2 regions of the Lactobacillus fornicalis genome follow, and region 2 is predicted to be linked to the other one. Evidence: riboswitches for the same ligand, from Rfam matches in the RefSeq annotation. Region 2 holds a riboswitch; the other holds the start of a gene.
The links. Region 2 has a riboswitch for FMN ahead of ACNDLV_RS05365 (ECF transporter S component). Riboswitches for the same ligand answer to the same signal wherever they lie in the genome.
Positions count from the first base shown of each region.

Region 1: linked by a shared signal. The riboswitch ahead of ribD (bifunctional diaminohydroxyphosphoribosylaminopyrimidine deaminase/5-amino-6-(5-phosphoribosylamino)uracil reductase RibD) and the one ahead of ACNDLV_RS05365 (ECF transporter S component) in region 2 are both predicted to bind FMN.

Region 1 is NZ_JBLTIM010000013.1:48,639-52,057, forward strand. Features, by position in the region: gene ACNDLV_RS03550 (riboflavin synthase) at 1-573, opposite strand, end outside; gene ribD (bifunctional diaminohydroxyphosphoribosylaminopyrimidine deaminase/5-amino-6-(5-phosphoribosylamino)uracil reductase RibD) at 566-1,624, opposite strand; FMN riboswitch at 1,744-1,860, opposite strand; gene brnQ (branched-chain amino acid transport system II carrier protein) at 2,016-3,395, shown strand.
Region 2 is NZ_JBLTIM010000020.1:34,303-37,721, forward strand. Features, by position in the region: gene ACNDLV_RS05350 (segregation and condensation protein A) at 1-410, shown strand, start outside; gene scpB (SMC-Scp complex subunit ScpB) at 414-1,013, shown strand; gene ACNDLV_RS05360 (pseudouridine synthase) at 1,013-1,726, shown strand; FMN riboswitch at 1,752-1,863, shown strand; gene ACNDLV_RS05365 (ECF transporter S component) at 1,987-2,514, shown strand; gene ACNDLV_RS05370 (LysM peptidoglycan-binding domain-containing protein) at 2,608-3,165, shown strand; gene cmk ((d)CMP kinase) at 3,203-3,419, shown strand, end outside.

The DNA.
Region 1 (3,419 bases), on a different contig from region 2:
AGCTACATATTTTCCTAAGATATCTGTTTCAACGTTGACTTGGTCACCGACAGCTAATTGAGTAAGATTAGTATTTTCCTGGGTGTGGGGGATTAGTCCAACTGAAAAAATATTTTTATTTATATCCATAACCGTTAAGCTGGTCCCATTAATAGCGATGCTCCCTTGAGGGACAACTTGAGCTGTTAAACGATCTGGTAACTTAAAGAAAAGTTCAATCGCATTTTCATTTTGTTGCTTTTTGATTAAAGAAACTACGTCATCAATATGACCAGTTACAATATGACCTTCTAGGCGACTGGTTACTTGTAGAGAACGTTCTATATTTACTTGATCGCCAATTTTAGAATTTTTGAAAGTAGTTTTCTTAAATGTTTGTGGCATCATAGTAACTACAAATTTTGTTTCGGTAAAACTTTCTACAGTCAAACAACAACCGTTGACAGCTATTGAATCGCCGACTTTTAGGCCTTTTAAGTTGCTAGTACTAGTTTTAATAGTCATTGTAATAGTTTGAGTATCTTTTTTTATGGTGGCAATGGTGGCATCACCAGTAACTAATCCACTAAACATAATCTATTCTCCCGCTAATTCGAATATCTTTATCAAGTACTTGATAATCAGGCTTTATTAAATTGATATTTTCTGTAATTTCAAAGCCATCTAAGGCGTTATTACCTAGAAAAGTAGGTGAAAAATAAGTTATGAGTTCTTGAGCAAGTTTTTCCTCAATAAAAGTTTTCATGAGGGTAGGACCTCCTTCTACATAAATCGATTGCACATTATTTTGAGTCAACAGTTGCAAAACTTCCCTTAAAGAACCAGAGTGTAAAAGAAAAACTTTAATATGTGGTGGATAAGGAAATTTAGTTAGTTTGGTATTTTGAGTAAAAAGCCAAGTTTGTGCATGTTTATCTGAAAATAAGGCCAAATTTTTGTTTAACAAGCGACCGCGACGATCAAGAACAATGCGAATAGGCGGATGGTCTTGTTTAACACTAGTTAATAAAGTGGGGTTATCAATCAAAGCAGTTGAACTTCCTATCATAATTGCTTGATAATCAGCACGTTCTCTATGAACTTGTTCATAAGCTGCTTTACCAGTAATTTGGATACGTTTATCTGGATAACTACACTTATGATCAAGACTAAGAGCTTGTTTTAGGCAAATATATGGCATCTTATGTTCATAGAAGAAGTTGTAGTGCTTGTTTAGCTTTTTAGCTTCTTGAGTTAATACACCAGTAGTAACCGAAATATTATGTGATCTTAATTTTTTTATTCCTTTACCGGTAACTAAGCCATGTGGATCTATTTCACTAATTACAACACGTTTAATTTTGCTAGCAATAATTAAATCGCTACATGGAGGTTGTTTACCAGTGTGATTACAAGGTTCAAGCGTTACGTAAAGGGTTGAATTAAATAATTGTTCTGGAGTTAATTTACTGATTGCATCACGTTCAGCATGGACATCACCATATTTATGGTGGTAACCAGTTGCTAAAACTTTTCCATCTTTAACAACTACTGCGCCAACCATTGGATTAGTCCAAGTATGGTAGCGGCCTTTACTAGCAGAGTTAATTGCTAAGGCCATAAACTGTTCGTCTTTATTCATCAAATCACTTCCTTTTTTGCATGAAAAAAGCCTCGAGACAATTCTCGAGGCTAAAATTATATTCAAAGCTAAATAACACTAAAAGAGAAGGCTAGTCAAAAAAGACTAGCTTCACTAGTGCCATTAATCTTCTCCCATCTAGACTCTAACTATCGGTACCTTTAATTAGGATTCAACCACTTGCGTGGGTCGCGGACTTTACCGCCGGTCGGGAATTTCACCCTGCCCCGAAGAACATTTATATTTAATTCAAAGATTATAATACACATTAAAAAATAGTTTTTCAAGTAAACGATTCCAAATGAAAAAATAAGCTTGATTTTTTAATTTAAATATGAGAAAATAAGTAAAAATTATTAAAAGATTAAATTTTATAAATAAAGAGGGTGAATTAATGGACGAACTAAAAAAAGTTGAACGTAAGTTAACGAAAAAAGATTATTTCGTTGTTAGTTCAATGTTGTTTGCATTATTCTTTGGAGCCGGGAACTTGATTTTCCCATTGCATTTAGGGCAATTAGCAGGACATAATTGGTTCATTGCTACACTTGGTTTCTTAATTACAGGGGTAGTATTGCCATTGTTGTCAATTATGGCTATTGCTTTAACTCGCTCAGAAGGTGTTTACGATATTGGTTTACCATTAGGTGCTGGATTCGCTGTAACTTTTATGGCTTTAATTCATGCAACTATTGGACCATTTTTTGGTACGCCCAGAACAGCAACTGTTTCCTTTACAGTAGGTATTGCACCTTTTGTTGGTAAAGGTAATGAACAGCTAGCTTTGTTGATTTATTCTGCATTGTTTTTTGGTACAGCTTGTTGGATTTCATATAACGAAAAAGATATCCTAAATCGTTTGGGAAAAGTTTTAAATCCAATTTTCTTATTACTTCTATTTTTAGTGTTTTTAGTAGCAATGATTAATCCGCTAGGATCTGCGTCAGCAGGTCATGCTACTAGTGCATATTCTAATACAGGTAGTGCCTTTTTAAACGGCTTTTTAGAAGGGTACAATACAATGGATGCCTTGGCAGGATTAGCTTTTGGTATTACAGTTGTTACTGCAATTAAGCAATTGGGTAAAAAAGAAGATCGTAGTGTAGCGGTTGTTACAGCTCGTTCAGGTATATTAGGAATGGGTGCAGTTGCTGTGATTTACTTCTTCTTGATTTTAATTGGTGCAATGTCATTAGGTAAATTTACTTTATCTGCAGATGGTGGTGTAGCATTTAGTCAAATTGTGCAACACTATGCTGGATCTGTTGGACAAGCAATTTTAGCAACTTTAATGACTATTACTTGTTTAACTACAGCAGTAGGATTGGTTGCAGCATTTGGACAAGACTTCCACAAGCATTTTCCACGTTTTAGTTACCGTTTTTGGTTGTTTATGTCATCATTTGCTTCATTTTTAATTGCTAATGTAGGTTTGAATGAAATTATTGCATGGTCAACGCCATTTTTGATGTTTTTATACCCATTATCTATGGTATTGATTGTTTTATCAGTTATGGCTCCAATTATTAATAAGGATTCAACAGTATACTTCTTTACTGTTCTATTCACAGTTCCACCAGCATTACTAGATTTCATCAATGCATTGCCAGATATCGCAAGAAATCAAGCATGGGCACAAGCTTTATTAAAAGTACGAAGCATTTTACCATTGTCAGATGTAGGTATGTCATGGCTTTTGCCAGCTTTAATTGGTTTGATGATTGGATTAGTTTTATTCTTTGTAAAGAAAAAACAAGTTTCTAAACAAGCTTAATACATAAACATATTTCCTAGGAAA
Region 2 (3,419 bases):
AGAAAATATCTAAATATTTAAAACAGCGTAATGATAGTGTTCCTGTTACTGTAGCCAAAGAGCCTAGTGTAGGACAAGCTAAAAGCATATCTCCATTACCATTAGGACAACTTAGTGAGAGTGAATTAGCTAATACCTTCTCGTTATTGATTCGGCGGTATAAATTGCGGACACCAGAATCAGCTACAGTAAAGATTAAATATTCTTCTGTAAGTGATATGACTAAAATGCTTGAAAATAAGTTCTCACAAGTAGCAAAGGTTAGCTTTTTTTCATGTATTCAAAAAATTAAAACTTTAGATGATGTAATTTCACTCTTTTTGGCTATTTTAGAAATGAGTAAAAATAAAAAAATAAAAGTAAGTCAAGGTCGTGAATATGGCGATTTGACACTAGAAAGAATTGATTAGTAAATGGCAACTAAGCTCGCTGAATTAGAAAGTTTATTATACTTAGCTGGTGATACAGGTGTTGAACAAGCTAACTTGTGTCAATTATTAGAAATTGAAGCTCCGGCTTTGCGTGAGTTAGCGAAAAAATTAACTCAAAAACTATCTGAGGATGAAAATTCAGGTTTGCAAGTTAGTTTAATTAAAGATACATATAAAATGACAACAAGTTATGATGTGGCTGATGTTGTTGAAAAATATTATCAAAAAGATCTTTCAAAGACCTTGAGTCAATCAGCTTTAGAAATTTTAGCAATTGTTGCATATCGTCAACCAATTACGAGAGTTGAAATCGATGAAATTCGAGGAGTTAATTCTGCTGGTGCAATTCAAACGTTAATTTGGCGGGGGTTAGTTAAAACAAGTGGGAAAAAAGATGTCCCCGGTCATCCTAACTTATATGTAACGACAGATTATTTCTTGCAATATTTTGGATATGAGTCTTTAGCTGATTTACCAGTGATTGAAGATTTTGAAAATGAAAGTATTGATGAAAAGGGACAAGTGGATCTCTTTAAGGCAAAAGATAGTAATAATCCTCAAAATAGACTAGGAGAAAGATAATGGCAGAACGTTTGCAAAAATTGATTGCTCAAGCAGGTGTAGCTTCTCGTCGGAAAGCTGAAAAAATGATAACTGAAGGCAGAGTGGCAGTTAATGGGCGAATTGTAACTGAATTGGGAACTAAGGTTGAACCTAGTGCCAATATTGAAGTTGATGGCTTACCAATTCAAAAAGAAAGTAAACATACTTACCTTTTATATAAGCCAAGAGGAGTTATTTCTTCTGTAAAAGATGATAAAGGAAGAAAAACTGTTCTGGACTTTTTTGAAGAGAGTCCTTATCGTTTATATCCAGTAGGGAGACTTGACTATGATACCTCTGGTTTATTACTTATTACTAATGATGGTGAATTGGCTAATAAACTAATGCACCCTCGTCATATGGTAGATAAAGTGTATGTTGCAAAAATTAAGGGCTTTTTAACCCCAGAAGAAATACATAGTTTAAAACATGGTGTAAGGATTGATGGTAAAAAGTCAGCACCTGCAAAGGTAAAAATCATTAGCACTAATCGAGAAAAGGGAACTTCAATTGTTCAATTAACAATTCATGAAGGACATTACCATCAAGTTAAAAGAATGTTTAAGGCAGTAGGTCATTTAGTTGATAAGTTATCACGTGAACGATATGCTTTTTTAACCTTAAAGTCACTTACTGCAGGTAAATATCGTGAATTAACTCGCGAAGAAGTTGCTAAGCTGAAAAGCATGTAGTATACTAAAGCTGAATTTAATAGGAAAGCGTCTTCAAGGCAGGGTGAAAATCCCGACCGGCTGTTTGAGTCAGCAACCCACTTATGTGGCTGAACCCTAAGGTACCGATAGTATAGTCTAGATGGAAGAAGACAGGCTGATAAAGGAAAATTACATAATACTTTCTCAAAGGTCTGCCTCTTGGAGCGCAGACCCTTTTGTTTGGAGGAAATATTATGACTAAGTCAAGATCAAGTCTAGCTAAGACTTGAGCAGCAGTAATGATTGGTGTAATTGCTTTTGTAGTAATGAAGATTGAATTCCCAATTATTCCGATTTTTCCATTTTTAAAAATGGATTTTTCAGATGTCATTATTTTAATTGGTAGCTTTTTATTCGGACCAATTTCTGGAATTGGGATGGCTTTTATTAAGTGTTTCTTGAGTTTAGCTTTATCAGGATTTAATATTCTGTCTTTAGTTGGCCAAATAGCAGCATTTTTGGCAAGTATTTGCTATATTGTGCCTTTATATATGGTTAGCAAGAAAAATGAAGATAAATTCATTATGCAAATAGCAGCAGTAGTAGTTGGTACAATTTGCTTAACTCTTGCAATGAGCTTAGCAAATATTTGGCTTTTAATGCCTATGTATGCCAAGTTTGCTAATTTTACTTTCCCACCAACTTATATTCTTTATGGAGTTGTTCCATTTAATGTGGTAAAGGGAGTAATTAACGGAATTTTAGCAATTATGGTGATTAAATTTGTTTTGCCACAATTAGAAAATTTTGCTTCAAAGAGATTTTAATTTGACTAATATTAGATAAGCCCTAAGAAGGGCTTTTTTCTTTACCCTTAAATATGCTAAAATAACAATGATTATGTTGGGAGAGTGTTTATCGTGAATAATAATTCATCAAATAACGGCCCTTACAAACATTTTAAGCGGCCTAAGCAAGGACGAGCAAAAGTTCACAAAGTGCAGAAGTCATCCATATCCGTAGAATACCATTGGATTAAATGGGTTATAGGATTAGTAATTCTTGTTTTGATTGCGGTGCCATTTTATTTAATGACCAAATCTAAGTCTCAGAGTGCGGATGTAGCAACTCCAACTAAGAGTGTAATATCTGCTTCAAGTTCTTCTAGCTCAAAAAGTAAAAAAATAAAAATAGTGAAATCCTCTGAAAGCTCTAGTTCAAGAGTTAGTTCTGGAGCTAATGTCGTAACTTCAAGTTCTAAATCTACGACAGCGTCGTCAAATTATCAATCTAGCGTAGCTAGTGCTACTACATCAAGTTCATCCAGTTCAGCAGCAAATAGTTATGTCATTAAAGAAGGCGATAGCTTATCTTCTATCGCTGAAAAGAATGGAATGACAGTTGATGCTTTAGCAAAATTGAATAATATTACTGATACAGCCAATATTAAGGCTGGAGAAACGTTAAAATTAAAGTAAGAAAGGATAAAGAGACCGTGGTCTCTTTTTTATTGAAATGCAAGTAGCTATTGATGGTCCAGCTTCTGCTGGAAAAAGTACAGTTGCCAAGATTATTGCTAAAAAATTAGACTTTATTTATATTGATACCGGTGCGATGTATCGGGCATGTACTTTTATTGCAAGAAAAGAAAATATTGATTATGGCGATGAAGCCCATATTTTGGCAGCAATTAGTCAAAATAAAATTGAGTTTAAGTCAGAAAATGGTGAAC